DNA from 3 places in the Corynebacterium nuruki S6-4 genome. Region 2 is predicted to be linked to each of the others. Evidence: predicted binding sites of a transcription regulator. Region 2 holds the regulator's gene; each other region holds the start of a gene.

Region 1 (10,346 bases), 450 kb from region 2:
CGCGGCGACGTCCACCGGTGCCGCCCCACCCATCGCGGCGACCTCCCAGCCGGCGGCGAGGAACTCCTTCCCCGTCGCGATGAGGTCCTCGGCACGGCGCCGGACGGCGGCCGGGGACAGTTCGACGGTGTGGGTCCCGGCGGGCATGAGCTCGGGCAGGGTCTGCATCTCCCCGTCGAACAGCACCGGGATGAGGGACTCCATCCCCTGCACGGGGGTGCCCTGGCTGATCCGGTCGAGCGCCTCGGCGAGTTCCGGGTTGCCGGCGTTGTCGCGGGCCAGCTCCGCCGCCCGCTCCCGGACCGCGGGGGTGATGAGGAGTTCGCGGACCGGGTGGACGAGGATCTCGCCGGGGTCCGTGCCCGGGACGGTGCGCTGATCCGCGGTCGAGAAGACCCGCACTTCGCTGATCTCGTCGCCCCAGAACTCGACACGGACCGGGGCGTCCGCGGTGCCGGGGAAGATGTCGAGGATGCCGCCGCGGGTGGCGAACTCGCCCCGGCGGCCGACGATGTCGGAGTGGGTGTAGCCGAGTTCCACGAGGCGCTGCTGCACGGCCCCGAAGTCCAGTTCCTCACCTTCGCGCAGCCGGACCGGCTCGATGTCCCCGAGTCCCGCCATGACCGGCTGGACCGCGGACCGGGTCGGGGCGACGAGGACCCGCACCTTTCCGTGGGCGATCCGGTGGAGGACCGCCATGCGCTGTGCGACGGTCTCGACCCCCGGCGACAGCCGCTCGTGCGGCAGGGTCTCCCAGGCGGGGAACAGTTCCACCCCGTCGCCGAGCATGGCGGTCAGTTCGGCGGTGAGGTCCTCGGCCTGGCGTCCGGTGGTGGTGATGACGGTCACCGGCGCGTGCTGTGCGAGCGTGCCGAGGGCGAAGGACCAGGCGGCCTCCGGCCCCTGGATGTGGAGGCGACGGTCACCGACGTGCGTCACCAGCCCCGTCAGTTTCGGATCTTCGGCGACGGTACGCAGGACGCCGGACAGGGGTGCGGTGCTCATGGGGTCCCATCGTAGTGCCGGGACCGTACGGTAGAGTGACCGGTTGCAGCGTGCTGCGTGGTCCCCCATGGTGTAATGGCAACACTCCGGTTTTTGGTACCGGCATTCCAGGTTCGAGTCCTGGTGGGGGAGCATCACCGGGGGCCGGGGACCGTACAGCGTTACACTGGCGGGCATTCCTGTGACCTGTGACTGTGAAGGACACCCCTGAAGTGACTCAAACCCCCCGCAACGGCAACCCGGCCGTCGCCGTCGTCGTCCTCGCCGCCGGCGCCGGCACCCGTATGAAGTCCGCCACCCAGAAGACACTCCACGCCATCGGCGGCCGCACCCTGCTCTCCCACAGCCTGCACGCCGCGGACACGGTCGACCCCTCGCTCATCGTCGCCGTCGTCGGCCACGGCCGTGACCAGGTCGAGCCCGCCGCCCGCCGGGTCGGCGAGGAGCTCGATTCCGACCTGACCGTCGCCGTCCAGTCCGAGCAGCTCGGCACCGGGCACGCGGTGCAGTGCGCGCTGCCCGCCCTGGCCGGCTTCGAGGGCACCATCATCGTGACGAACGCGGACGTCCCGCTGCTCACCGGTGAGACCCTCGCCGCGCTCAGCGCCGCCCACACCGAGGTCCCCACCGCCGTCACCGTGCTGACGATGGAGGAGACCGATCCCACCGGCTACGGCCGCATCATCCGCAACGACGCCGGCGAGGTCACCGCCATCATCGAGGAGAAGGACGCCACCGCCGAGCAGAAGCGCGTCACCGAGGTGAACTCCGGGGTCTTCGCCTTCGACGCGGGCGTCCTGCGGGACGCACTGACCCGGCTGCACACCGACAACGCCCAGGGTGAGCTGTACCTCACCGACGTCCTCGGCATCGCCCGGGCCGACGGACATCCGGTGCGCGCCCACCTCGCCGCGGACGCCCGGGAACTCGCCGGCGTCAACGACCGCGTCCAGCTCGCCGCCGCCGGCCGTGAGCTCAACCGCCGCACCGTGGAGGCCGCCATGCGCGGCGGGGCCACCGTCGTGGATCCCCTGACCACCTGGATCGACGTCGAGGTCACGGTCGGCGCCGACGTGACGATCCTGCCCGGCGTCCAGCTGCAGGGCCGGACCGTCATCGCCGACAACGTCACCGTCGGACCGGACTCGACCCTCGAGGACGTCGAGGTCGGCGAGGGTGCCCACGTCACCCGGACCCACGCCCGGCAGTCCGTCATCGGCCCGCGCGCCGACGTCGGCCCGTTCACCTACCTGCGTCCGGGCACGGACCTCGGCGAGGGCGGCAAGCTCGGCGGCTTCGTCGAGGCGAAGAACGCCACCATCGGCCGGGGGTCGAAGGTGCCGCACCTGACCTATGTCGGGGATGCCACCATCGGTGAGGAGTCCAACATCGGCGCCTCGTCCGTCTTCGTCAACTACGACGGGGTGGACAAGCACCACACCACCGTCGGCGACCACGTCCGGACCGGGTCGGACACGATGTTCATCGCCCCGGTCACCGTCGGCGACGGCGCGTACTCGGGCGCCGGCACCGTGATCAAGGACGATGTCCCGGCGGGCGCACTCGTCGTCTCCGGCGGCCACCAGCGCAACATCGAGGGCTGGGTGCAGCGCAAGCGTCCCGGTACTCCGGCCGCCAAGGCCGCAGAGGCCGCCGAGCGCGCGGCAGAGCAGCAGTAAACCCACCCCCACGTCTTGGTGCCCGTCCGGCGGGCATTTACGATGTGCTGTGTCACACAACCACCGGAAAGGTCATTGAACCCGTGTCCTACTGGATCGACAACCAGAAGAACCTCATGCTGTTCTCCGGTCGCGCCCACCCCGAACTGGGGGAGGCCGTGGCCCGCGAGCTGGGGATCGAGCTGACCCCCACCACTGCGCGCGACTTCGCCAACGGCGAGATCTTCGTCCGGTTCGAGGAGTCCGTCCGTGGGTCGGACGCCTTCGTCCTGCAGTCCTACCCGCAGCCGCTGAACAAGGCGATCATGGAGCAGCTCATCATGATCGACGCCCTCAAGCGCGGCTCCGCCAAGCGCATCACCGCGATCCTGCCGTTCTATCCGTACGCCCGGCAGGACAAGAAGCACCGCGGCCGCGAGCCCATCTCCGCCCGCCTCATCGCGGACCTGATGAAGACCGCCGGTGCCGACCGTATCGTCGCGGTCGACCTGCACACCGACCAGATCCAGGGTTTCTTCGACGGCCCGGTGGACCACATGCACGCCATGCCGATCCTCACCGACTACGTGCGGAAGAACTACGGCACCGACAACATCGCCATCGTCTCCCCGGACGCCGGCCGGGTGAAGACCGCCGAGAAGTGGTCGAACACCCTCGACGGTGCCCCGCTGGCCTTCGTCCACAAGACCCGCGACATCGACGTGGCGAACAAGGTGACCGCCAACCGTGTCATCGGTGACGTCGAGGGCCGCACCTGCATCCTCATCGACGACATGATCGACACCGGCGGCACCATCGCCGGCGCCGTCGACGTGCTGCGCAAGGCCGGGGCCGGCGATGTCATCATCGCCACCACCCACGGGGTGTTCTCCGACCCGGCCCGCGAGCGGCTGAACTCCTGCGGCGCCTGCGAGATCATCACGACGGACACGCTCCCGCAGAACACCGAGGGCTGGGACAACCTCACCGTCCTGCCGATCGCCCCGCTGGTGGCCAAGACGATCCACGAGATCTTCGAGAACGGTTCGGTCACCACGCTGTTCGAGTGATACACTCTCCTCGTCTCGGCGAGGGCCGGTGAAGTCACCGGCCGTTATCGACGCGAATACGTTTTTCCACGGCCCTCCGCGGCCTGTGGTCGACGCCCCCGCCGCGGCCTTCGTGCCGCGGCTTTTCGCTTTGTTGACCGTGACAGCCGCAGAACCAACCGTGAAGGAGAGCCACCATGGCCACCAAGATCATCGAGATCGCCGCCCAGCCGCGCACCGAGTTCGGTAAGGGTGCCGCCCGCCGGCTGCGCCGCGCCTGGCGCGTCCCGGGCGTCGTCTACGCCTCCCACCAGGAGCCGGTCCACGTCAGCTTCGACCTCCTGGAGTTCCAGGGCATCGTCCGCAACCACGGCGTCAACGCCCTGGTCGACGTCGACGTCGACGGTGAGAAGTACCTCGCCATCATCAAGTCCGTCGACCAGAACGTGCTGACCTTCGACATCGACCACGCCGACCTCCTCGCCGTGAAGCGCGACGAGACCGTCGCCGTCGACGTCCAGGTCCTCGTCGAGGGCGAGCTGGAGCCGGGTGTCGAGTACATCCAGGACGCCGACACGGTCACCGTCGAGGCCAACGTCCTCAACATCCCGGAGGAGCTCACCGTCTCCCTCGTCGGCAAGCAGATCGGCGACCAGATCCTGGCCTCCGACGTCGAGCTGCCCGAGGGCGCCACCCTGGTCTCCGACCCGGAGACCCTGGTCGTCAACTTCACCGCCCCGGAGGACAACGAGGCCGAGGCCGACAGCGCCGCCGCCGAGACCGGTGCCGGCGAGGCCCCCGCTGCCGCCGAGGCCGAGGAGCCGGCCGCCACCGAGGAGTCCGCGGAGTAGTTCCCGCCCTCTCCCCCACCCCCGTCCCGCCGTGTGCGGTACGGGGGTTCGGTGTCTCCGCCGACGGCGGGTTGTGCCATGATGGCCTCCGTGAGCAGCAACACCTCATCCACTCCCCTCCTCATCGTGGGTCTCGGCAACCCCGGAGCGGAGTACGAGGGCACCCGGCACAACATCGGTGCCATGGTGCTCGACGAACTCGCCGGCGACCTCGGCACGGGGTTCAGCGTCAACCGGAAGGTCAATGCCCGCGTCGCGGAGACGCGGGTCGGTGACCGACGGGTCATCCTCGCCACCCCCCGCAGTTTCATGAACCTCTCCGGCGGGCCGGTCAAGGCCCTGACCGGCTACTACGGGCCCGGCCAGGTCCTCGTCGTCCACGACGAGCTGGACCTCGACCCGGGCACCGTGAAGCTCAAGCACGGCGGCGGTCTCAACGGGCACAACGGCCTCCGGGACATCGCCAAATCGCTGGGGACACAGGACTTCGACCGGATCCAGGTGGGGATCGGCCGCCCGCCGGGACGGATGTCCCCGGCGTCCTACGTCCTGAAACCGTTCGCGAAAGCGGAGCGCGCCGACCTCCCGGTCACCCTCGCGGACGCCGCCGACCTCGCCACCGCCGTGGCCCGCGGGGAGGCGGCATGAGCATCCTCGCCCGCCTCGCCACCCTCCTCGGCCGTCACCGGCAGGACGCCGAGACGGTGTGGGACGCCCTGCCGCCCGCCCAGTGGCTCATCGTCGGCCTCGGCAACCCGGGGCTGAAGTACGTCCACACCCGCCACAACATCGGCTACCGCGTGGTCGACGAACTGATGCGCCGCCATGACGAGCGGTTCATCGGCGTCCCCGGCATACCGGCCCGCGTCGCCCGCACCGGGGTCAGTGAGCACGGCGTCCTGCTCGTCCGGCCGACGACCTTCATGAACGAGTCGGGTCAGGCCGTCGCCCCGCTGGCGGCGTCCTACGCCATCCCCGCCGACCACGTCATCGTCATCCACGACGAGCTGGATCTGCCGGCCGGGACCGTGCGGGTCAAACTCGGCGGCAACGAGAACGGCCACAACGGGCTGAAATCGGTCACCGCGGAACTCGGCACCCGCGACTTCGTGCGGATCCGGGTCGGGATCGGCCGGCCGGACGCCGGGAAGAGCGTGGTCGACCACGTCCTCGAGCCGCTGCAGAAGGGCAGTCTCGACCTGGACGCACTGCACGACGCGGTCCGGACCGCCGCGGACGCCGCCGAGATCATCGCCGACCGGGGTGTGCCCGCCGCCCAGAACGAGATCCACGGCCGGCGGTAGGATACCGGGCATGTCCTCCCGCAAGAGAAGCTACCGTGGCACGTCCGACAACGACGACGGCCCGGTCGCCGGGATCTACGAGGGCGACTACGGCCCGATCGAGCTGGAGCAGGACCCGTACTCCGCCGGCGGCTGGCTGGTGAGCGTCAACGGGGTGCCGAGTTCCCACATCGTCCTCGGCGAACCCCGGGAACTGGTCTTCGAGTACATGCGGTGGATCGCGGTCGCGGTCGAGACCCACGTGCGCGACCACCTGGACCCCGCCACGCTGCGGCTGACCCACCTCGGTGGCGGGGCCTGCACGCTGGCCCGCTATTTCGCCGACGTGTACCCGGCGTCCCGCAACACCGTCGTCGAGCTCGACGGGTCCCTGGCGGTGCTCGCCCGGCAGTGGTTCGACATCCCCCGCAGCCCCCGGGTGAAGATCCGGGTGGACGACGCCCGCGAGGTCGCCGACGCCTTCACCCCGGCCAGCCGCGACATCATCGTGCGGGACGCCTTCGCCGGCGCCGTGACCCCGGAACCGCTCACCACCGTGGAGTTCTTCGACCACTGCCGGCGGGGCCTCTCCCCCGGCGGGATCTACGTGGCGAACTGCGGGGACCACCATGACCTGCGCGGGGCGAAGGCGGAGCTCGCCGGTATGGCCGAGGTGTGGGAGCATGTCGCGGTCATCGCCGACCCCCCGATGCTCAAGGGGCGCCGCTACGGCAATATCGTGCTCATCGCCTCGGACGTGGAACTGCCCGCCGACGGCAGCCCGGCGATGGCCGCGGCGTCCCGGGAACTGCTCGGCGGCGGGGTGCCGGCGCAGTACAGGGACGAACGGTGGACCCGGCGGTTCTTCTCCGGGGCGGTGGCGCGGCGGGACTGAAAGCACCGGGGACGGGGACGTAGGGTCGGGGGCATGACTTCTACTCCACTCTCCTCCCCGCCCGTCGCACTCGGTACCTGGTCCTGGGGCACCGGCGATGTCGGCGGGGACACCGTCTTCGGCAACGACCTCGGTACCGCCGAGCTGAAACCCGTGGTGGACGCCGCGATGGCGTCCGGGCTCACCCTGTTCGACACCGCACCGGTGTATGCGACGGGAAATTCCGAGAGGATCCTCGGGGAGCTGCTCGCCGGCTACGACCGGGCCAGCTACCAACTGTCGACGAAGTTCTCGACCGGCATCGCCGACCTGTACGGCAACGACATGGACACGATGCTGGACGCCAGCCTGGAGCGGCTCGGCACCGACTACGTCGACATGTACTGGATCCACAACCAGGACGACATCGAACGCTGGACGCCAATGTTGATCCCCCAGGTGAAGTCCGGCCGGGTACGCCGGGTCGGGGTCTCCAACCACAGTCTCGCGCAGATCCGGCGGGTCACCGAGATTCTCGCCGAGGGTGGCGTCCGGTTGTCGGCGGTGCAGAACCACTACAGCCTGCTGTTCCGGGATTCCGAGGACACCGGTGTGCTCGACTGGTGCCACGACAACAGCGTGGAGTTCTGGCCCTACATGATTCTCGAGCAGGGTGCGCTCACCGGCGCCTACGACGTCGACCACCCGCTGCCCGAGGGCAGTGACCGGGCGCGGACCTACAACCCGGTCCTGCCCCAGCTCACCCGTCTGACGGACGCCATGGCGGCGATCGGGGACGCCCACGGTGGCCTCAGCGTCGCCGAGGTCGCCACGGTGTGGGCCGTGGACCGCGGCACCGTGCCGATTGTCGGGGTGACGAAGAAGAAGCACATCGATTCCCAGGTGCGGGTCGCCGGCGTGCACCTCACCGGGGATGAGACGTCGACCATCGAGGAGCTCGCCGCAGCGACCGGGGTCCAGGTGCGTGCCGCGTGGGAGAAGCCGTTGGAGTGACGCGGGCGGCGGACGCTGGGTGACGGGCGCGGTACGCAGTCTGACGAACAGGCGTTCTACATGATTTCGAACAGGTGGTTGACTCTGTCCGGCGGGTGGGGTACTCTGTGACGTAGAGCACATCGGCAGAAGGTCAGGCGGGGACCACCGGGAGGGGACCATGACCACCACACCACCCACCGACGACAACCACGGCAACAGCAGCGGCAACCGCGACAAGCGCGGCGGCGGGAGCGGCAGTACCGGCACCCGCGGCGGCGGGGACCATCCCCGCGGCGGTCGGCACATCCCGCACGGCACCGACCCGACCAGCGGCGAATCCTTCAATTCCCTGTCGAGGAAGTTGGCCGGCCCGGTGAACACCGCCGAACTCACCCTCGTCGCCTTCCTCACCACCATCGAGGATGCTGCCCGCCTGTCGGCCGCCCAGGCGATCCGCCGCCGCGGGCCCCGCGAAGCCGCGTGCTACACCCACGCCGCAGACCTGGCGGTGCGGATGCCGGCCCTGTTCGACCGTATGCGCGCCGACACCCGCTACAGTGTCGAACACCTCGACATCATCTGGACACGCATCAACCGCCACTCCCGCGCCCTGGCCGCCGCCGGGGAACAGTTGCCCGCCACCGTCGATGAGGCGGTCGCCTCCCGACTCGGCGTGCAGATCACCCCGGACGGGGTCGTGTGGTCGGTACCCGCCCTCGGTGATGCCACCGACGGGATCCTCGCCGACGTCGCACCGGTCCCGGTCGCCGACACCGAGGAGACCGAACGCAAGACGGTCGGGCTGCGGCGGCGGGGTACCCGGTTCACTCTGGAGTGCGGGGACCGGTCGGTCGCCGACGGGCTGTGGGAACCGTTGTCCGCCGCGGCGCTGGAGGTGCGTAAGGAGCTCCTGGTTGAGCAGGAGACCCTCCGGGCGCAGCAGGCGCGTGCGGCCGGAGAAACTGGGCCGGAGTCGGCCGAGTCGGAGGAGTCGGCGGAGTTGGTGGCGGCCCGTCGGATCGTCGACGGCATCATCAACCCGGCCGGCAACCCCGCCGACCCCGACTCCGGCGACGGTGTCGGCGTTCCGGAGGAGGAGCCGGTGGCGACGTTGGCGGATCCGTTGCCGGCGCCGGGGATGATCCGGTGCCGGGGTGAGGCGATGCTGAAGATCCTGGGTGGTCACCGTGACCAGTTGAAGGTCGTCGTCAACGTCTACACACCGAAACCCGACGGCCCCGACAGCAACGGTGGCCCCGACGGTGGAGACACCGGCCCCACCGGTCCTGCCGGCGGCGGCGACCGCAGTCCTGCCGCCCGCCCGGCTGCCCCGGAGACGGGTCCGGATACTCCGGGTACTGTCCCGCAGCCCGGTCCGACCGGTGCCACCAGCACCACCGCCCCTACCGGCACCGGCTGTGGTCCCGGGTTCGTCATCGGCACCGGCTGGGTGTCCCCGGCCACCACCGCCACCCTGATCAACACCGCCGACCTGGTCCGCGACCTGCCCGACATCAAGGATCTCACCGACACCGGCTGCTACCGGTTCACCACCCTGCACCGGGCCACGGCGGTCGGCCGGGACGCCCGCTGCCGGTTCCCCGGCTGCCGGGTGCCGGCCGACCGGTGCGAACTCGACCACATCATCAACTCCCCGTTCACCGACCCGGACAGTGACGGGCCGACGAGTATCCGCAACTGCGCATGCCTGTGTAGGACCCACCACCAGTTGAAGACGAAGAAACTCTGGAAAGTCCACACCCCCGACGACGGGATCACCCTGCACTGGGCCGGCCCCGTAGGGGTCACCGCCACCACCGTCGCGTCGGGCCCACTGGTCACCGGCTGTACCACCGGAACCGATCCCGGTGGGCCTGCCCGGGCGGCCTGACCCCGGGGCCGCCCTGGCGGGACCCCACCCACCACCCCTGTCCACATCCACCGCGCGACGAGCCGACCCGGCGTCCGGAAAACCGGACGACCGGGACACACCCACGCCCGAAAAACCCCGGTACCTACCGCCCCGCCATGTGGCGGGCGGCTATCATCCCGAACACTACCGCCGGTCCGATCGTCGAGCCGGGCCCCGGGTAGGTGTGGCCCATGACCGCCGCCGAATTGTTGCCCGCCGAATAGAGACCCGGGATGACCGAGCCGTCCTCACGCAGTGCCCGCGAGTACTCGTCACACAGCACACCACCCTTGGTGCCGAGGTCACCGACAACCACCTTCACCGCGGTGAACGGTCCCTTCTCCAGGGTGCCGAGGTTCGGGTTCGGGTGGACATTCGGATCCGAGTAGTAGCGGTCGTAGGCGGAGTTGCCACGGCCGTAGTCACCGTCGACCCCGGCACGGGCGAAACCGTTGAACCGCTCCACGGTCTGCTGCAGCACCAGCGGATCCGCTCCGGTCGCCGCCGCCAACTCCTCCAGGGTGTCGGCCCGGTGGTAGATCCCCTCGGCCTTCATCGCCTTGACCGCCTTCGGATCGAGCATGTAGTTGCGCAGGTACTTCAACGCATGCCGGTGATCGGCGACCAGCCAGTAGTCGCCGTGCACGCCTGGACCGTGGAGTTCCTCGTCGTGGGCGAGCATGTGGTGGCCGATGTCGATGTAGGACTCGGATTCGTT
Region 2 (10,346 bases):
GTTCGTGATCCCGACATCCGCAGGAGCCGACCGGCCCCCGGTTCGTAAAACCGACTCCCGGGACGTGCAGCTAGCTGCAGCCGCAGCTGCCCGAACTGCACCCGTCACCGCAGCCGCCCGAGCAGGCCGCCGGATCGGTGGCCGTGGCGGTGAACTGCACCTCGCCGGCGAGGATGCTGCCCGGCTCCACCGTGACAGCCCCGTCGGACCCGTCAGCCCCGTCGGCCCCTGCCGTCGCCGACAGGACGACGGTGAAGTCGAAGGGTGCCTGGATCCGGCACACCCAGAAGGGCTGGCCGGTCAGTGCGGTCGTCCGTCGTTCCGCCTCGACGACCTCGAGGGCGACGGTGGCGGCGGCGTGCGGGGCGACACCACCGGAGTTCAGGTCCGCCGCACCGCGGGAGTCGACCACACCCACCCGCAGGACGCCGGCCCGGGCGGCCTCATCCCGGCCGGCGTACACGGCGAGGTCCGCGGCCAGGGCGGTGAGCTGCACCGGCTGGTAGGACAGTTCGCCCGACTCGGCGAGCAGGGCTCCCTGGGCGACGGTGGCGGTGAGCGTGGCGAGCACCGGGGCGTCCTGCGCACCGATCTGCAGCAGGGGCGTGTCGGCGACGATGTCGAGGACCCCGACGATGTCGTTGACCATCGACAGGTGGGCGGTGGTGCCCACCCCACCGCTGAAACTGGCGAACGAACCGTAGGGCGGTGCGGCGAGGATGACGAGGCGGGCGCCGCTGGGATCGTCGTACTGGAGGACCTGGCCGTCCTCGACTTCACCGGTGACGCGCAGGGCCCCGGAGCCGTAGGCGGCCTCCAGGGCGTCCTGCCAACGGAGGAAATCGAGGCCGACGCTTCTGAGTTCCGGAATCATGCCCCGTAGTCTAGTCCCGGTCGCCCGCTGCAGCCGTGTCCGGTGGCGCCGGACGCCGATGGCACCGGAACCGCCGGACCGTGGAAAGATGGTGGGTGATGACTGATGTGACTGACGCCGGCAGCAACCACGGCGACCCCACCGTCGGCGAAATGGACCTCGCCCAGCGGTCCAGCCTGCGCCGCCTGTCCCGCGGAACCCACGACCACACGACCGAGCAGTCCGACGGCTATGACGTCGAGTACCGCAAACTGCGACTGGAACGGGTCGTGCTCATCGGTGTGTGGACCGAGGGCACCGTCGACCAGATCGAGGCCCGCCTCGACGAGCTGGCGGCCCTCGCGGAGACGGCCGGTTCCGAGGTCGTCGACATGCTCTACCAGCGACGCGACAAGCCCGACGCCGGAACCTACATCGGGTCCGGAAAGGTCGAGGAACTCCGCCAGGTCGTCGTCGAGACCGGGGCGGACACCGTCGTCGCCGACGGTGAGCTCAGCCCCGGCCAGATGATCGCCCTGGAGAAGGCGCTGGACGTCAAGGTCATCGACCGGACGATGCTCATCCTCGACATCTTCGCCCAGCACGCGAAGTCCAGGGAAGGCAAGGCGCAGGTCCAGCTCGCCCAGCTGGAGTACCTCATCACCCGGGTCCGTGGCTGGGGCGGGGCACTGTCCCGGCAGGCCGGTGGCCGGGCCGGTTCCAACGGCGGCGTGGGACTGCGCGGTCCCGGTGAGACGAAGATCGAGGCCGACCGTCGACGGATCCGCACGGACATGGCACGGCTGCGCCGGGAGATCGCCGGGATGAAGAAGGCGCGCGAGACCAAGCGTCGCCGGCGGGACGCCTCCGCCGTCGCCCAGGTCGCCATCGCCGGCTACACCAACGCGGGGAAATCCTCCCTGCTCAACGCCCTGACCGGCGCCGGCGTCCTCGTCGAGGACGCGCTGTTCGCCACCCTGGACCCCACGACCCGCCGTGCCTCCCTGAAAGACGGCAGGACCGTGGTGTTCTCCGACACGGTCGGCTTCATCCGCTTCCTGCCCACCCAGCTCGTCGAGGCGTTCCGGTCGACCCTGGAGGAGGTGATGGCCGCCGACGTGGTGCTGCACGTCGTCGATGGTTCCGACCCGTTCCCCATGGAGCAGATCGCCGCGGTCAACTCCGTCATCGGCGACATCGCCGCCGAGACCGGTGAGGACGCCCCGCCGGAGATCCTCGTGGTCAACAAGGTGGACGCCGCAGACCCACTGGTCCTCGCCGAGCTCCGCAGCCGGCTCGACGACGTCGTCTTCGTCTCCGCGGCCACCGGTGAGGGCATCGCCGAACTCGAGAGCAGGCTGGAACTGTTCCTCAACTCGCTGGACACCCGCGTCCGGCTGCACATCCCCTTCGACCGTGGCGATGTCGTCGCCCGGGTGCACGAGTACGGGACGGTGCTCTCCGAGGAGTACACCGCCGACGGCACGGACATCGATGTCCGGCTGCCCCCGGTGACCGCCCGCGAACTGGCGGAGTTCCGGGCGGACTGAGCGCCCTGCGGAGGGCCGGTTTAGGATCATCCGCATGACATCTCACGAGCGAGAATCCGCGACCACCGGTGCGCGGCGGGGCTGGGGCTGGTCCCTCCACGGTGACGGCCGGCACGTCCGACCCGGTGCCGTCGTCGCCCCCGACGAACGGCTGAGCTGGCCCCGTACCGTCGGCATCGGCATGCAGCACGTCATCGCCATGTTCGGGTCGACCCTGCTGGTCCCCACCATCACAGGTTTCCCGGTCAACACGACCCTGCTGTTCTCCGGGCTGGGCACACTGATCTTCCTGCTGGCCACCCGGAACCGGGTGCCGTCGTATCTCGGCAGTTCCTTCGCCTTCATCGCCCCGCTGACGGCGTCCCAGGCCGACGGATTCCCCGCCCAGCTCGGCGGCATCGTCGTCGTCGGCGTGGTGCTCTTCGTCATCGGTCTGATCGTCAAGGCGGCGGGGCGTCGTGTCATCGACGCCGTCATGCCGCCGGCGGTGACCGGCGCCATCGTCGCGATGATCGGCCTGAACCTCGCCCCCAGTGCGGCGGAGAACTTCGGGACGCAGCCGCTGGTCGCCGCCGTGACCCTCGCCGCGGTCCTGCTGTTCACCCTGGCCGGCCGAGGCATGGTCGGCCGCCTCGGCATCCTGTTCGGTGTCGTCGTCGGCTGGCTGTTCGCCGTGGCGACCGGGAACCTCGCCGACGGCGCCGGGGACACGATCCGGGAGGCGTCCTGGATCGGCCTGCCGCACTTCGACACCCCGGAGTTCCAGCTCAACGCGATCCTGCTGACCCTCCCGGTCATCGTCGTCCTCATCGCCGAGAACGTCGGCCACGTGAAGGCCGTGTCCGGGATGACGGGCCGCGATCTCGACGACGAGCAGGGGCCGGCACTGATGGCGGACGGTGTGTCCACCGCCCTCGCCGGCATGTTCGGTGGTTCGGGCACGACCACCTACGCGGAGAACATCGGTGTGATGGCCGCGACCCGGGTGTACTCCACCGCCGCCTACTGGGTGGCCGGTGTCACCGCGGCGGCCCTCGCCTTCGTCCCGAAGTTCGGGGCCGTGATCCAGACGATCCCGGTCGGCGTCCTCGGCGGCGCGGCGATGGTGCTCTACGGCATGATCGGGCTGCTGGGCATCCGCATCTGGGCGGAGAACGGGGTGAACCTGGCGCACCCGCTGAACCTGTCGACGGCGGCGGTCGCGCTCATCGCCGGGATCGGCAACCTCACCCTGAGCTTCGGCGACCTGACCCTGGAGGGGATCGCCTGGGGTGCCGTCGGCATGATCATCGGCTACCCGCTGCTGAAGTGGATCTACGAGCATGTCGGGGAGGGGCGCGAACCCCTGGTCCGGACCTACCTCACACCGCACATGACCCGGGACGGGGTCCGGGAGAAGTAGCTGTCCCGCCCGGACGCCCGCCCGGCGTCCAGTTCGTCGTGTTATTCGTCGTCGAGGTTCTTCTCGACGAGGGCGGCGATGGCCTCGACGGCGTCCGCGTTGTCGGAGCTGACGGTCACCTGGTCACCGTGCTCGGCACCCAGGGCCATGATCATCAGCGAGGAGGAGGCGTCCGACGGCTCCTCGTCGTCGCCGACGAGGGCGAGCAGGATCTCGTCGTCATAGGCGGCCGCAGCCTCGGAGATGACGGTCGCGGGGCGGGCGTGGAGGCCGACGGTGGAACCGACGGTGACGGTCTTCGAAGCCATGGCAGAAATCCTTTTCGTGGGGGAGTCCGTCGCGGAGCCGGACGGTCCGGGGATCCGGCGACGGGTGGTCGGGTCTGACGGCCCCAGCGTAGCGGAGCGGCGTCCGGTCGTGCACCGGCCTCAGTTACCGAGGACGGCGATGCCGGCGTCCCGGAACGAATCCAGGTAGCGGTCGGGGGCACCGTCGTCGGTGACGATGACGTCGACCTCGTCGACGGTGGCGAAGCTCACCAGGTAGTCCCGCCCGAATTTCGTCGAGTCGCACATCGCCACGACCATCGCCGCATTGGCGATCATGGCCCGCTTCACCGCGGCCTCCTGGGCGTCCGTCGTGGACAGGCCGTGTTCCAGTGACAGGGCGTTGGTGCCGATGAAGGCGACCTCGGCATGCTGCACGGCGAGGGCGCGCAACGTCGTGTCACCGATGACCGCCTGGGTGTTGGGGCGGATCCTGCCGCCGAGCAGCTCGACCTTCTCGATGCCGGCGGCGCCGAGCCGGACGGCGATCGGGAGGCAGTTGGTGAGGAACGAGACCTCCGGGCTGACCCGCGAGGGATCCTCGGCGATGGCGTCGGCGAGCATGGCGGTCGTCGAGCCGGCGTCGAGGAAGACGAGGCCGGCGTCCGGCAGCAGTCCGACGGCGGCGCGGCCGATGCTGATCTTCGCCGCCGTGGACGTCGAACTCCGGACGTCGAGGGGGGTCTGGCGCGTCTGGTAGTCGTTGCTGGGGACGGCCCCGCCGTGGACCCGGTGCAGGGCACCGTCGTCGTCGAGGACGGTGAGGTCCCGGCGGATGGTCTCCGGGGTGACGTTGAAACGCTCCGCGAGTTCGACGACGGTGACCCGGCCGTTCACGGCGGTGAGTGAGGCGATCTGCCGGCGACGTTCTTCAGAATTCACACCCCTCATCCTATGGGGTGGGGGTGGTCAAGGGTGGGGGATGAGGGGGTGAGGGCACCCGCCGGGTGGGGGTAGTGTGGGGCGCGATAACGAACCGCGCGACACTCTGTCGTCCCTGTCACCAGGGGTGGGACGCCCCACCCCGGGGCAGCGGCGCAGATTTCTGGAGGCCACTGTGACCACGTCAGATCCCGTCCACGATGCTGATTCCGCCACTGAAGAGGTCGGTGTGCCGGCGCTGCTGAGGGGCAAGCCGGTGGTCCCGGGGGCGGTCACTGCCCCGGTGACCTGGGTGACCGCCCGGCCGGCGCTGCCCGGACCGGACGCGACGGTGCCCGAGGACCGGCGGGACGCCGAATTCGCCGCCTTCACCGCCGCCGTGGACGCCGTCGCGGACCGGCTGTCCGGGCGCGCGGAGACCGTGGACGGGCACGCCCGGCAGGTCCTCGAGGCGACGGTGGCCATCGCCCGCGACCGTGCCTGGGCGAAGAAGGTGAAGAAGTCGGTCGCCGGGGGACAGGCCGCCGACTATGCGGTCCGGCAGGCCACCGACGACTTCGTCGCCATGTTCGTCAAGGCGGGCGGGGTGATGGCGGACCGGGTGACCGACCTGCGGGACGTGCGGGACCGGGTGATCGCCGAACTGCACGGTGAGCCGGAGCCGGGCGTCCCGGTGGTCGACGCCCCGCATGTGCTGTTCGCCGACGATCTCGCACCGGCGGACACCGCCACCCTCGACCCGTCCCTGATCGTGGCGGTCGTCACCGAGAAGGGCGGGGCGACGAGCCACACCGCCATCATCGCCCGACAGCTCAACATCCCGTGCGTGGTCGCGGTCGGCGCGGATCTGCGGGCCATCCCGGCGGACACCCCCGTACTCGTCGACGCGTCGGCCGGCACGGTGGAGACCGGTGTGCCGGCGGATGAGGCACAGCGCCGGGTCGCCGAGGCGGCGGACCGGGCGGCGCGGATCAGCAGCTGGACCGGTCCCTGTGCGACCGCTGACGGTCACCGGGTTCAGTTGCTGGCGAATGTGCAGGACGGCGCGACGGCACGGCAGGCCGCCGCCTCCGTGGCGGAGGGGGTCGGCCTGTTCCGCACCGAGCTGTGCTTCCTCAGTGAGACGAGTGAACCCTCGGTGGAGGACCAGGCGGCGCGGTATGCGGAGGTGTTCGCCGCGTTCCCGGAGGGGAAGGTGGTGGTCCGCACCCTCGACGCCGGGTCGGACAAGCCGGTGCCGTTCGTCAACGCCGAGGACGAGGAGAACCCGGCCCTCGGTGTCCGTGGACTGCGGATCGCCCGGGGGAATCAGGAGCTGCTGGAACGTCAGTTGGACGGTATCGCTCTGGCCCTGTCGCAGACGGAGCGCCGTGGCCCGGACGCGCAGGCGTGGGTGATGGCACCGATGGTGGCGACGGTGCATGAGGCGGCGTGGTTCGCCGAGCTGTGCCATGCCCGGGGGCTCACCGCCGGCGCGATGATCGAGGTGCCGGCGGCGGCGCTGCTGGCGGAGAAGATGATGCGCCACCTGGATTTCGTCTCGATCGGGACCAATGACCTGACCCAGTACACGATGGCGGCGGACCGGCTGTCGGCGTCGCTGGCCTATCTCACGGATCCGTGGCAGCCGGCTGTGCTGCGGCTGGTGCACACCACCTGCCGGGCGGGTTCCGCGGCGAAGACCGCGGTGGGCGTGTGCGGCGAGGCTGCCGCGGACCCGCTGCTGGCCTGTGTACTCACCGGTCTCGGGGTGACGTCCCTGTCGGCGGCGACGCCCGCACTCGCAGCGGTCGGTACCCAGCTCGGTGAGGTCGATTTCGTCACATGCCGCGACATGGCCGCCGCCGCACTCGACGCCGACGGCGCGGAGGAGGCCCGGATCGCGGCCGCCGCGGTCATCGGTCTCTAGCTTCCGCCCGCTGGGTCCCTGTGGCCCCCGGTACTGCTGGGCCCGGTACTTCCGTGGCCTTGTGATCCTGCGACCCTGCGCTCCTGCGCTCGACCCGCACGTCCAGGGGCGGTTGCGGACGTCGCCGGTGTCGGTTTTGAGAACCCAGGGGTCGGTCGCATCCTGGCCCGGTCGGGTTCGCGAGCCCAGGTGCTGTCCTGGGGCAGGAAACTCGACCCGTCGGTTCGTTCCGCGGACATGAACCTGTCGGTTCGTTCCGCGGACATCGGGTTCGAAGCCGGGATCAGGGTCGGGCTCAGGGTCGGGCCCGGGGGTCCTTTCCCGCGTCATCCCGGTGGTCGCGACCGGGTGCCACGACATCCCCGGGACGGCCACCTAGATCTTGCGGAGCACGGCGACGACCCGGCCGAGGATCTCGGCGTCGTCGCCGCGGATCGGCTCGTACAGTGCATTGTGGGGGATGAGCCAGGCGTGGCCGGCGTCCCGCTGGAACTCCTTGACCGTGGCTTCGCCGTCGATCATGGCGGCCACGAACTCGCCGAGCTCGGCGGTGTTCTGGGACCGGACCACCACCCAGTCACCGTTGTAGATGCCGGCATCCTGCATGGAGTTGCCGACGACCTGGAGGAGGAAGAGCTCGCCACCGCCGACGAGCTCCTGCGGCAGGGGGAAGTGGGCCTCGACATGCTCCTCGGCGAGGATCGGGGCGCCGGCGGCGATCTGGCCGACGACGGGGACGTAGGCCGGGGTCGGCATTGAGTCGTCGACGGCCGCGGCGGACATCGGTTTACGGCCCGGTCGGGGAGCGGACGAGATGTCCTCCGGACTGCCGTCGAAGGACCGGATGTCCACGGCACGGGGCTTGTTGTCCTCACGACGGAGGTAGCCCTTCCGCTCAAGTTCCTTGAGGTGGTAGGAGACCGAGGAGGTCGAGTTCAGGCCGACCGCGTCGCAGATCTCGCGGATGCTGGGCGGGTAGCCGCTGAACCGGATCGCGTCCTTGATGACCTCGAGGATCCGTCGCTGCCGGTCGGAGAGCTTCTCCCGCCCCTGCGGATCGTCGTGGGTCCCCTTGGCGGACAGTGACCCCTTCGGCCTGCCCCGCTTGCGTCCGCCCGTGGGTGTCCCCGTCGGCTGCTGTGTGTCTGCCATGATCCCTCACTCCTGGACTGGGTCAATCTGTGGCCCGTCGCCGCCGGCGCCGGGTAGTCCCCTCTGACCCTACAGGACGGCGAGCGGTTTTCCCACCAAGATGTTCGAAATATTCCCGCGGGCTGTGGACAGTCTCGAACGGGTGTGCTACCTTCGCGTTCGACGGCGTCATTTCGAACAGAGGTTCCATGTTCGATGGCCGCTGACGGTCCGGTGTCCGGTGCCGGTGGTCTGATGACCGGCATCGGCGCTGCACCGTCAGTGCGGACGCACCGAGCAGAAGGAGATTGCCACCATGGCTGCACCAGTTGTCTATCCGGTCCGGTTGACCGACTACCGTGACCGCCCCGTGACCCCGTCGGCCCGGATCCACGGCACCGGCCGGGTGCGGCGGTACCGGGATGCGGACACCGGTACGGGGAGTTCGAACACCGCGGGATGCGGTGAGGCGGTCCGTCCGACCCCCGCGGCGCGGGCCCGGCTCCGGATGCGGACCACCCGGCAGGAACGCCCGTTCGACGTCGGGGGACGGGCCGTCGCACTGCGCCGGCGGATCTGGTCCGTCGCACAGTCGCCCGGCGGCGTGCTGCTGTCCTTCGCCACCGCGCTCCTGCTCGCGTGCGGGGTGCCGGTCCTCACCGGGTCCCTGGACGGGGATGCCGGACAGGGGCCGGAACCGGCGGTCGCCGCGGCGACGGTGGACGACGGGACAGCCCCCGGCGGGCCCGGCACACCGCACTATGTCCGGGTCGCGGAGGGGCAGAGCCTCTACGACATCGCCCGCTCACAGGCGCCGGACATCGCGGTCGGGGAGGCGATGGCCGCTCTCTCCGACCTCAATGATCTGGGGGACCGGGACCCGCGTCCGGGCACGTTACTGTCCGTCCCGCAGTGGTGACCGGCACGGAAGTGCGGCCCTGCGGGCACGGACGGCTAGGATGGTGGCGTTTCTGACCGCCACCCGATTTTCAAGGACGTCGCCCATGCTGTGCCCCTCCTGCCGTTCCGAGCAGTCGCGGGTGGTCGATTCCCGCACCGTGGACTCAGGGTCGGCGATCCGCCGCCGGCGTGAGTGCACCCGGTGCGGCACCCGGTTCACGACCATGGAGCGGTCGGTGCTGCTGGTGACCAAGCGCAACGGGGTCACCGAGGAGTTCAACCGGGACAAGCTCATCCGGGGTGTCGGCCGGGCATGTCAGGGGCTCGGGGTCTCCGGGGACGAGCTGAAGGTGCTCGCCCATGAGGTGGAGCAGTCGGTCCGCGCGACCCACGGCTCGCAGGTCGCCGCCAACGAGATCGGGCTCGCGATCCTCGACCCGCTGCGTCGGCTCAACGAGGTCGCCTATCTGCGCTTCGCCTCGGTCTACAAGTCCTTCCGTTCCGCCGACGATTTCGAGGAGGAGATCCGGTCACTGCGCGCCCTCCGGACCGGTGGGCCCGGACAGCCGGGGGACGGGACCGCCGCGGCGGGCGGGACGGCGGGCGACCGGCCCGTCAGCTGAGACCGGGGAGTCGACGCACCCGCCGCCCCGCGTCAGTGGATCTTCGCCAGTGCCTTGTGCACCCGCTGCACGCTCGCCGTGCGGGCGGTACCGAGGTGCTGGGCGAACAGCGAGACGCGCAGTTCCTCCACCAGCCACTCGACATCCTTGAGCTGCGGTGAGGCCGCCCGCGCCGACGGCAGGCGGTCGCGGGTCGCCTTGACGGCCTCGATGCAGCCGTTGACCTGGTCGGCGAGCTCGGCCTCCTTGTCGGGGTCCTGCTCCAGCAGGGTCAGCCGTTCCTGCATCGCCGCGACATAGCGGGGCACATGGCGCAGATGCGCCACACCGTTGCGGGCGATGCGGTGCGGGCCGAGGAAGAAGTCGAGCTGCCGGGACATGTCGTCGATGGACTCGCCGGACCACCCCTTCAGCTCTTCGCGCATGTCCGCGACGGCGAGGACGGCCGGGGCGACCGCCACCACCGTCTGACGGACGAGACCGGGGCCACGGTCGCGGGCGGCGGCGACCGCGTCGGCGCACCGTTCCGGGTCCCGCACGACCGGTCCGTACTCCTGCAGCAGCTGCCGGCAGGCGAGGACCCGGCAGTCGTCGACGACCGCCTCAGGACCACCGGACGGGTAGTTGTCCAGGGCCACCCGCTGGCGCAGCGGCAGTCCCTTCACCATCTGTTTCGTCGACACGGTGCAGTCCGCGAGCATGAGATCGAGGACGGCGGTGAACTGCTGTCCGGCTGCCGCGCGTTCGGTCGGGTACGCACGCAGGACGAC
Region 3 (10,346 bases), 790 kb from region 2:
ACATAGGAGGTGGACGTGTCGACCGCGAGAACATGCATGGACCTGAAGTCTACTTCCCCCCGGAAGATAAGGCGGAACCCCGCCGCACTCTCCATTTGCGGCGGGGTTCCTGTTGGATACACCCCTCACAGTGATCCGAGGCCCATTATGCACGCCTCCCCGGAGACACGCAACGGTGCCGGCGGAGCCCTGTGGTCAGGGGGTGGCGGACGGGGGTGTCACCGGCGGTCGAGCCAGGTCCACCGCAGCCGACGCGGTTCCTCGTCCGGTGCCGCGGGGTCGGCGGAACTGTCGGCCGGGGTGTCACGGCTGATCTCCACGTCGATGACCCGGGTCGACAGCGTCTCCACCACTCCCCTGCCCCACTCGGCGACGAGGACACGGTCACCGAGGTCGTCGTCGACGTCGAGGGACTCCAGCATGTCCAGCACCGCGTCCCGCGGCAGGTCGGCTCCCCGCTCGCTCACGGCGGTCTGCACGGCGTCCCCCAGCAGCCGGTAGGCGTCCATGTGCAGCATGCCGACCCCCGGCCGGCCGTCGGCCCGGGTGCCCGCCCGGTGTTCCCGGATGATCGTGAACGTCGGCGACTGCACCCGCCCGGTCGCCCCGAGACCGCGGACGAGGCCCTGGGTGAAGGTGGTCTTGCCGGCGCCCAGCGGCCCGGTGAGCACGACGACGTCCCCGGCCTGCAGCACGCCGCCGAGTTGTTCGCCCAGGTCCCGCATCTGCGCGGCAGAGCCGGCCGGGGCCGTCCCCGCGGGGGCGGTGAAATCGACCATCGTCACCCCGTCCCTCACCCTTGCAGTGCGATGGTGCGGCGCGCGACCCGCGGACCGCGCGGCATGGTGAGGATCTCGTAGTCGATGGTGTCCGCGGCGTCGGCGATCTCCCGGACCGGACGCCCGCCCTCACCGAAGATGACGGCCCAGTCGCCGGGTCGCACGGCGGCACCGGGGCCGTCACTGTCGGCCACCGGCCCCAGGTCGACGACGATCTGGTCCATGCAGACCCGGCCGATCTGCGGGAACCAGGTCCCGTCGACCGTCACACCGAACTTGCCCGACAGCGCCCGCGGCAGACCGTCGGCGTAGCCGAGGGCGACGACGGCGGTACGGTGGTCCTCCGGCGCGATCCAGTGGTGGCCGTAGCTGACCCCCTCTCCTGCCGCGACGATGCGGGTGGTGACCACGCGGGCGTGCAGTGTCATCGCCGGCCGCAGGTCCACCCCGCTGGGGATCGCGCAGGGATCCACCCCGTAGACGCCGACGCCGGGCCGCACCATCTCATGCCGCAGGTCCACCCGCGACAGTGCCGCCGGGGTATTCGCGATGTGGTTGACCGGGACGTCGAGGCCCCGGGCACGGCACTCCTCGATACGGGCGGAGAAGCGCTGCTCCTGCAGGTCCGTCGTCGGGGAGATCGGGTCGTCGGCGCTGGCGAAGTGGGAGAAGAGTCCGGTGACCTCGAGGTGGCCGGCATCGACCGCGGCATCGGCGGCGTCCAGTGCCGCCGACCATTCCGCCGGGCCGATACCGGAGCGCGACAGGCCGGTGTCCACCATCAGCCCGACACGCAGCCGGGCCCCGGCGGCCACCGCCGCGGCCTCCGCCGCCCGCAGGTGGGCCAGCGACGGGACGCCGAGGGTCACGTCCCGGGACACGGCGTCCGCCAGGTCCTCCCCCTCGGCGAGCCAGATCCAGGCGGTGACCGGTGCGTCGATACCGGCGTCCCGCAGGGCGAGCGCCTCGCCCAGGGTGGCGACGCCGAGCGCGGACGCCCCGGCGGTGAGTGAGGTACGGGCGATGTCCGCCATACCGTGGTTGTAGCCGTCGGCCTTCACCACCGCCATCACCCCGGCGGGGGCGACGTGGTCAGCGATGGCGCGGACGTTGTGCGCCACCGCGTTGAGGTCGATGACTGTCTCGGCGAGAGCGTGCGTGGTATCCGTGGTTCTGCTCCTTAGTCCATGACCGGTTCTACTCGACCGTGACCGACTTGGCCAGGTTGCGGGGCTTGTCGATGTCGGTGTTGCCGCACTGCCGCGCGATCTCCGCCGACAGGAACTGCAGCGGGACGGTGGACAGCAGCGGCTGCATGAGCGTCCCCGCCGCCGGGATCTCGAGCAGGGCGTTGGCGTACGGCCGGACAGCCTCGTCACCCTCCTCCGCGATGACGATGGTGTGTGCACCGCGGGCCCGGATCTCCTGGATGTTCGTCACGATCTTGGAGTGCAGCACCTCCCGGCCCCGCGGGGACGGCACGATGACGACCACCGGCAGTCCGTCCTCGATGAGGGCGATGGGGCCGTGCTTGAGCTCGCCGGCGGGGAAGCCCTCGGCGTGGATGTAGGCGAGCTCCTTGAGCTTCAGCGCGCCTTCCAGTGCCACCGGGTAGCCGACGTGACGGCCCAGGAAGAGCATGGTCGGGATGGCCCCGAGGTACTCGGCGAGTTCGTGGATCTGCCCCTGCAGACCGAGCACCTTGTCGATCTTCGCCGGGATCTCCTCGAGCTCGTCGTAGATGTTCGCGATCTCGTCCGGGTACTTCGTTCCGCGGGCCTGCGCCAGGGCCAGACCGACGATGTAGTTCGCCGTCACCTGGGACAGGAAGGACTTCGTCGCGGCGACACCGATCTCCGGGCCGGCGTGCGTGTAGAGCACGGCGTCCGACTCCCGCGGGATCTGCGAACCGTTGGTGTTGCAGACCGCCAGGACACGGGCGCCCTGCGCCTTCGCGTGCCGGACGGCCTCGAGCGTGTCGGCGGTCTCACCGGACTGGGAGACGGCGACGACGAGGGTCTGCTGGTCCAGCACCGGGTCGCGGTACCGGAACTCGCTGGCGACCTCGATCTCGACGGGCAGCCGGACCCAGTGCTCGATGGCGTACTTCGCCAGGAGGCCCGAGTGGTAGGCGGTGCCGCAGGCGACGACGAAGACCTTCTCGATCTGCCGGAGGTCCTCGTCCGACAGCCGCTGTTCGTCGAGGACCACCCGGCCGTCGACGAAGTGGCCGGCGAGCGTGTCCCGCACCGCGGCGGGCTGCTCGTGGATCTCCTTCATCATGAACGAGTCGAAGCCGCCCTTCTCCGCGGCCTCCAGGTCCCAGTCGATGGTGAACGGGCGTCCCTCGGCGGGCGTGCCGTCGAAGCCCATGACCTTGTAGCCGTCCTTGGTGATGACGACCGCGTTGTCCTGGCCGAGTTCGACGGCGTTGCGGGTGTGGGCGATGAACGCGGCGACGTCGGAACCGAGGAACATCTCGTCCTCACCGACGCCCACGATCAGCGGCGTGGAGCGACGGCCGGCGACGATCTTCCCCGGCTCGTCGACATGGGTGAACAGCAGGGTGAAGGCACCCTCCAGGCGGCTGAGCACGGACAGTGCCGACGCCTCGAAGTCGCCGGCGGTGGGGCCCGCGGCGTAGGCCAGGGCGAGCAGGTGGGCGGCGACCTCGGAATCGGTCTCACTGGTGAGCTCGACGCCCGCCGCCTCGACCTCTGCGCGCAGCGGGGCGAAGTTCTCGATGATGCCGTTGTGGACGATCGCGACCTTGCCGTCGAAGGAGACGTGCGGGTGCGCGTTGACGTCGTTCGGCCGACCGTGGGTGGCCCAGCGGGTGTGCCCGATGCAGGTCGAGCCGGCGAACCGGTCGCGCCCGTCGACCTCGATCTGGGCGAGGAGGTTGGCGAGCTTGCCCGCCTTCTTCTCGACCTCGAGCCGGCCGGGCGTCACCACCGCGATCCCGGCCGAATCGTAGCCCCGGTACTCCATCCGGGCGAGGGCGTCCAGACCGATGTCGAGGGCGCCCTCACCGGTCTCCGCGTTCTTCAGGGGATCCCCGACGTATCCAACGATGCCACACATGTCGACAAGGATACTGAAGTCCGCAACCCGACCGTGTCGCCGCCATCCGTTAAGGTGGGGTCGTGGCTGCGAACGTGAAGAAACTCCTCCCCCGCCTCGGCAGGCCGGGCCCCTACGACGTCAGTACCGGTGACCTCGGAGTCACCGGACTGCCCGGCACGCTCTTCACCCCGGTCGGTGTGAAAGACGCCCCCGCCGTCGCGTTCGGGCACGACTGGCGCACCGGGGCGGACGCCTACCGCTCGACCTACCGGCACCTCGCCAGCTGGGGGATCGCCGTGGCGGCGCCCGACACGGAGACCGGGTTCACCCCCGACCACCGTGGCCTCGCCGCCGACCTCGAGTCCTGCCTCCAGATCCTCGCCGGTGTGCGGCTGGGGAACGGCGCCACGACCGTCGACCCGGACCGGCTCTTCCTCGCCGGCCACGGTATGGGCGCCGGTGCGGCGGTCCTCGCCGCGGCGGGGCGGCCTGTCGCCCCCCGGCAGACCACGAAGCGGCGGTCCGCCCGTGACCGCCGCCGCACCGCCGACCCCGTCACGCCGACGCTGGCCGGGGTGATCGCGGTGTTCCCCTCGGACACGACCCCGAGCTGCTGCGACGTCGCCCGCACGGTGGACGCGCCGGCGCTCGTCTTCGCCCCCGGCAAGGCGGGCCCCCTCGACGCCGGCAGCGCCGACCGGATCGCGGCTTCGTGGCGTGGCCCGGTCGTCTACCGCAGCGTGACGAAGGCCTCCGCGGCCGGGTTCAGTGAGAACCTCGGTCACAAGTTCGCGCTGGGCGCGGGACTGGAGCAGGGGGCGCAGGCGCTCGTCCGCGCCCTCACCGTCGGCTTCGTCCTCGGCACCGACGACGACAGTTATGCGGCCTTCCGCGACCCCGACGCCGCGGTCAAGGGCACGACGACCAGGACCCGCGGCGAACTGTTCGCCGCCCTCCCCGAGTTCGCCGACCCGGTGGAGAAACTGCAGGACGCCCTGCTGCACCGCTGACCGGCACCTCCGACCTGCCCGGTCTGATCAGTCGAAGATCCCCGGCTCCCGGAATTCCCTGACCCTCCGCACCGCCGGTGCCGGCTGACCGGTGTCTGCGGCGGGCGCCCCGGCCGACCGGTCACCGGACTCCCGGAGTTCACCGAGATCACCGAAGTTCCCCTCCTTCACCTGTTTGACCAGGTCGCCGATGGCATCCACCTGTTTCTGCAGGGCCTGCGCGAACTCGTCGGTGATGCGTCCGGCACGGGCGAGGTAGTCGTCGACGACTGCCCCGTAGTCCGGGTGCCCCGGTCCGCTGTCGTGTGTTTCTGCCATGACTCCGTCTCCACTGTCTCTGCTGTCTCTGCTGTCTCCGTTGTCTCCGTTCACCAGTCCCCGCTCCGTTCGACGACGACTCCCCCGTCGTCCCCGCTGAGCCACAACTCGGGGTCCCAGGTATCCGTCGACTCCGCCTGCGGTGGAGCAGGGACATCGACGGCGGCCGGGGCCGATGGAGGCGGCGGCGCAGGTTCGGGTTCAGGCTCAGGCTCTGTCTCTGGCTCAGGCAGATCCGGTTCCACCCCTGCCCCCACCGGAGCCTCCGCGTCATCCTCTCCTCCCTGGTCACTCACCCCGGTCTCCTGTTCGAAGAGGTAGGTGGATTTGTCGAAACCGTGTACCGGATCCACGGTGGCCTCGACGTCAGGCTCCGGTTCCTGCTCCGGCTCAGGAAGTTCCGGTTCCGGCGCGACCTCTGACGGACAGGACGGCTCAGGCTCCGGCTCAGGCTCCGGAGGGCACCCACAGTCCGCCTCCGACACCGGAGGCGGACACGGCGTCGCGGCGAGGTCCGGTACGGCAATGTCCACTGCCGGTGCCGCGACCGCGTGGACCCCGCTGACCCCGTTGACCCCGCCAGCCACCGCGCCTGTCAGAGCGTCGACCGCACCGCCGACCACTGCCGCCGCTGACTGGACCAGGGACCCGACCGCAGTGGCGGCAGTCTGCACTGCGGTCCCGATGACGGCGTCCGGAGCGGCGGGGACGGGCACAGGCGCGCCCGGTGGACCCGGTGGGCACGGTGCGACGGCCGCCGGTTGGGTGCTTACGTCACCGGGTACCGACGGTTCCGGTATCGACGGCGGCACACCCGCGGTCCCGGTATCGACGGCGCAGGTAGGCGTCGTCAACGGGTCATGGCAGCGTCCCGGCTCCGCCGCCGGGGCGCAGTCGGCGATCAGCGTCTCCGTGCAGGTTTCCAGGGCACAGTTTCGCTGCTGCAGCAGTTCCCCCGTGGCGTCCCCCGCGGTGGCCAGGACCTGTTGCGCCGCGTCCCGGAGCGCGACCGCTGCCGCCGGGGTGAGGAGCCCGGCGAGTCCGTCCGCCAGGGCGACCAACGTGTCCGCGACGGTTGTCGCTCCGGCCACGCACTGTTCGACGGAGGCGGCGCAGGACGTCGCGACCTCCGACATCGCATCGGCGCAGCCGCAGGCCGATGTGCCCGCCTGTTCAGCTGCCCGGTCATGTGCCTCCTGGTCCTGTGCCGCGGCCTCGAGTGATCCGGTCACTGCACCGTGACCGAGTCCGAGGAGTGCCCCGAACGGATCGGCACTGAGCAGCAGCCGTCCGGATGCCGACGTGGTCAGTTCCCTGACCCCGTCCCTGATGCTGTCCGGCATCAGGCCGACGGCGAAGTCTGCGAGAGTCACCAGTGTCCCGATGTTCGCTCCGCCACCGGCCACCGCGGAACTGCCGGCGAGCCTGCCCAGGGCGCCGTCGATCTGCGCGGCACCCTGGCCGGATGCGGGCCGTTTCACGACGCACCTCCGGAGAATTCGGCCGTGGATTCATCCTCCGCCCGTTCCACGAGCAGGACGCCCTTCTCTGCTGCCGCGATACCGTCGCTGAGTCTGCGGAGGTGGCTGATCCTGTTGTCCTGGATCCCGGCGAACAGCGCAGCCACCTCAGCGGCCTGGGATGCCAGGCCGTTGCCGAATGCAGGGATATTCACCCGGGGCGCTGCCGCGGATACGGCGTCCACCCGGTCCGCGAGTTTCTGCGTCATCTCCCTGATACCGGCATGTGCCCGTTCCGGTACCAGATGCATCGTGGCGCCTCCGCCAGTCGCCGCGGTCGGAGCTTTCCCGTCGACAGACCCCATGTGCCGTCCCTCCTCTGTGTCTGCGTCCGCACTCCGGGACGCCGATTTCGATGGTCACCAGGGATAGACGCCCGCCAGCCGTCGAAGGTTCCCCGACCCCACGCTTTTTCCGGGGTATTCGCCCGGCACTCCCCAGGCAAGTACGTTGTCGGACGCCGGGACACAGTCCGGCGAACAGGCGTTCCACATGATTTCGAACAGGTGGTTGACTCTGTCCGGTGGGTGGGGTACTCTGTGACGTAGAGCACATCAGGAGAAGGTCAGGCGGGGACCACCGGGAGGGGACCATGACCACCACACCACCCACCGACGACAACCACGGCAACAGCAGGGACGACAACAGCAAGCGCGACGGCGAGAGCGGCAGGACCAGCCGGCTCGGCGGCGGGGACCACCCCCGTGGTGGCCGGCACGTCCCGCACGGTACCGAACCGACCAGCGGCGAGACCTACAACAGTCTGTCGCAGAGGTTGGCCGGGCCGGTGAACACCGCCGAACTCACCCTCGTCGCCTTCCTCACCACCATCGGACCCGCCGCCCGCCTGTCGGCCGCCCAGGCCGTCCGCCGCCGCGGCCACCGCGAAGCGGTGTGCTACGCCCACGCCGCGGACCTGGCGGTGCGGATGCCGGCCCTGTTCGACCGTATGCGCACCGACTCCCGCTACAGTGTCGAACACCTCGAGATCATCTGGACCCGCATCAACCGGCACGCCCGCGCCCTCGCCGCCGCCGGCCAGCAGCTGCCCGCCACCGTCGACGAGGCGGTTGCCACCCGGCTCGGGGCCCAGCTCACCCCGGACGGGACCGTGTGGTCGGTGCCCGCTCTCGGCGACGCCACCGACGGGATCCTCACCGACGTCGCACCGGTGCCGGTCGCCGACACCGAGGACACTGAGCGAAAGACGGTGGGGCTGACGCGGCGGGGTACCCGGTTCACTCTGGAGTGCGGGGACCGGTCGGTCGCCGACGGGCTGTGGGAACCGTTGTCCGCCGCGGCGCTGGAGGTGCGTAAGGAGCTCCTGGTTGAGCAGGAGACCCTCCGGGCGCAGCAGCAACGCCAGGCGCAGCCGGAGTCCGGGTGTGAGCCGGAGTCGGCGGAGTTGGTGGCGGCCCGTCGGATCGTCGACGGCATCATCAACCCGGCCGGCGCGAGCACCGAATCCGGTGTGCCGGAGGAGGAGCCGGTGGCGACGTTGGCGGATCCGTTGCCGGCGCCGGGGATGATCCGGTGCCGGGGTGAGGCGATGCTGAAGATCCTGGGTGGTCACCGTGACCAGTTGAAGGTCGTCGTCAACGTCTACACGCCGAGAACCGACGACCCCGACGGACCCGGCGGCAACGGTGGCCCCGACGGTGGAGACACCGGCCCCGACGGCACCGGCGGTCCCGACAGCGGTCCTGAGGCCGGCCCGACCGGCCCGGACAACGGCGACGGTGGAGACACCAACCCTGCCGGTGACGCTTCCGCCGCCGGCCCGGCCGGCCCGGGGACGGGTCCGGAGACTCCGGACCCTGTCCCACAGGCCGGTCCGACCGCCCCCACCGGCCCCGCCTGTGGTCCCGGGTTCGTCATCGGCAACGGCTGGGTGTCCCCGACGACCACCGCCACCCTGATCGAGGTTGCCGACCTGGTCCGCGACCTGCCCGACATCGAGGATCTGACCGACACCGGCTGCTACCGGTTCACCACCCTGCACCGGGCCACCGCGGTGGGCCGCGACGCCCGCTGCCGGTTCCCCGGCTGCCGGGTGCCGGCCGACCGGTGCGAACTCGACCACATCGTCAACTCACCGTTCACCGACCCGGACAGTGACGGGCCGACGAGTATCCGCAACTGCGCATGCCTGTGCCGGACCCACCACCAGTTGAAGACCAGGAAACTCTGGAAAGTGCACACCCCCGACGACGGGATCACCCTGCACTGGGCCGGCCCCGCCGGGGTCACCGCCACCACCGTGGCCTCGGGCCCGTTGGTTGTCGACTGTGCCACCGGAACCGATCCCGGCGGGCCGGCACAGGCGGCCTGACCCCCGGGGCCGCCACCACCGCCTGACAGTGTTCCCACCCACCATCTGACGAGCCGACCCGGCGTCCGGAAAACCGGACGACCGGGACACACCCACGCGACAAAACAGGAGGTCAGCCCTCCGCAACCACCACCGCGGCGAGCTTCCCCGCCACCCGCTTCGCCTCAGCCGACGTGACAGCCTCGACCATCACCCGGTACACCTGCTCCGTACCACTGGGGCGCAGCAGGACCCGGCCGTCGTCCCCCAGCTCGGCCTCCGCAGCAGCCACGGCGTCCGCGACCACCGATGAGGAATGGATCCGCTCCTTGTCCTCGACAGGGACATTGATCAGCGTCTGCGGCAGGACCGTCATCACCGCAGCCAGCTCACGCAGCGTCTTCCCCGTCTTCGCCATGCGCGCCATCAGCGACAGCCCGGTGAGCGTCCCGTCCCCGGTCGTGGCGTGGGCAGGAATGACGACATGCCCGGACTGCTCGCCACCGAGGGACAGATCATGCGCATTCAGATCCGCGAGCACATACCGGTCACCGACCTTCGCACGTCGCAGGGTGATGCCCTGCTCCTCCATTGCCAGCGCCAGTCCCAGGTTCGACATGACCGTGGCGACCAGCGTGTTCTTCCGGAGCTCCCCCGCCTCCTTCATGGCGACGGCGAGAATCGCCAGAATCTGGTCACCGTCGACGACATTGCCCTCGGAATCCACCGCGAGGCAGCGGTCCGCGTCACCGTCGTGCGCCAGACCGAGATCGGCGTGGTGGTCCAGGACAGCCTGCCGGACCACATCGATATGGGTCGACCCGCAGTTGTCGTTGATGTTGAAGGCGTTCGGGGTGTTGTGGATCGCGACGACATCCGCACCCGCCGCCTCGTAGGCCATGGGGGCGGCCTGGCTCGCGGCACCGTTGGCGCAGTCGACGACCACACGGATGCCGTCGAGGGGTGTCGGCACGGCCTCCTGCAGGTGGAAGAGGTAGCGTTCCAGCGCATCGCCGGACTCGTCGATGACCCGTCCGATCGCCGCACCGGTGGGCCCGGACTCGTCCCGCTCGTTCTGCAGCTCCAGCATCATCGACTCGATCTCGTCCTCGACGGCGTCGTCGAGCTTCCGCCCACCGGAGGAGAAGAACTTGATGCCGTTGTCCGGCATCGGATTGTGGGAGGCCGAGATGACGACGCCCATGTCGGCACCGTAGTCGTCGGTGAGGAACGCGACCGCCGGCGTCGGCAGCACACCGACATCCAGGACATCGATGCCCTGGGACGCCATCCCCGCCGCCAGGGCCGACGACAGCATCTCCCCCGACACCCGCGGGTCACG

Evidence for each region. The regulator LexA, encoded in region 2, represses DNA repair genes until DNA is damaged. The targets are predictions, from matches to a motif close to CGAACANNTGTTCG.
Region 1: the regulator LexA is predicted to act here: its motif matches at 7,802-7,815, upstream of FSW06_RS00015 (HNH endonuclease signature motif containing protein).
Region 3: the regulator LexA is predicted to act here: its motif matches at 7,193-7,206, upstream of FSW06_RS12810 (HNH endonuclease signature motif containing protein).

What each region holds. Positions count from the first base shown of each region.
Region 1 is NZ_CP042429.1:2,406-12,751, reverse strand. It holds gene mfd (transcription-repair coupling factor) at 1-1,005, opposite strand, end outside; tRNA gene FSW06_RS00055 (tRNA-Gln) at 1,067-1,137, shown strand; gene glmU (bifunctional UDP-N-acetylglucosamine diphosphorylase/glucosamine-1-phosphate N-acetyltransferase GlmU) at 1,290-2,684, shown strand; gene FSW06_RS00045 (ribose-phosphate diphosphokinase) at 2,768-3,733, shown strand; gene FSW06_RS00040 (50S ribosomal protein L25/general stress protein Ctc) at 3,910-4,563, shown strand; gene pth (aminoacyl-tRNA hydrolase) at 4,645-5,211, shown strand; gene pth (aminoacyl-tRNA hydrolase) at 5,208-5,867, shown strand; gene FSW06_RS00025 (spermidine synthase) at 5,878-6,741, shown strand; gene FSW06_RS00020 (aldo/keto reductase) at 6,775-7,734, shown strand; gene FSW06_RS00015 (HNH endonuclease signature motif containing protein) at 7,895-9,607, shown strand; gene FSW06_RS00010 (FAD-binding protein) at 9,732-10,346, opposite strand, start outside.
Region 2 is NZ_CP042429.1:450,204-460,549, forward strand. It holds gene FSW06_RS02010 (hypothetical protein) at 71-874, opposite strand; gene hflX (GTPase HflX) at 973-2,403, shown strand; gene FSW06_RS02020 (uracil-xanthine permease family protein) at 2,438-3,805, shown strand; gene FSW06_RS02025 (HPr family phosphocarrier protein) at 3,847-4,113, opposite strand; gene FSW06_RS02030 (DeoR/GlpR family DNA-binding transcription regulator) at 4,234-5,013, opposite strand; gene ptsP (phosphoenolpyruvate--protein phosphotransferase) at 5,189-6,922, shown strand; gene lexA (transcriptional repressor LexA) at 7,298-8,074, opposite strand; gene FSW06_RS02045 (LysM peptidoglycan-binding domain-containing protein) at 8,370-8,972, shown strand; gene nrdR (transcriptional regulator NrdR) at 9,058-9,576, shown strand; gene hrpA (ATP-dependent RNA helicase HrpA) at 9,609-10,346, opposite strand, start outside.
Region 3 is NZ_CP042429.1:2,831,586-2,841,931, reverse strand. It holds gene tsaD (tRNA (adenosine(37)-N6)-threonylcarbamoyltransferase complex transferase subunit TsaD) at 1-38, opposite strand, end outside; gene tsaE (tRNA (adenosine(37)-N6)-threonylcarbamoyltransferase complex ATPase subunit type 1 TsaE) at 219-779, opposite strand; gene alr (alanine racemase) at 794-1,900, opposite strand; gene glmS (glutamine--fructose-6-phosphate transaminase (isomerizing)) at 1,977-3,863, opposite strand; gene FSW06_RS12830 (dienelactone hydrolase family protein) at 3,926-4,855, shown strand; gene FSW06_RS12825 (hypothetical protein) at 4,883-5,173, opposite strand; gene FSW06_RS12820 (hypothetical protein) at 5,224-6,654, opposite strand; gene FSW06_RS12815 (hypothetical protein) at 6,651-6,998, opposite strand; gene FSW06_RS12810 (HNH endonuclease signature motif containing protein) at 7,286-9,025, shown strand; gene glmM (phosphoglucosamine mutase) at 9,138-10,346, opposite strand, start outside.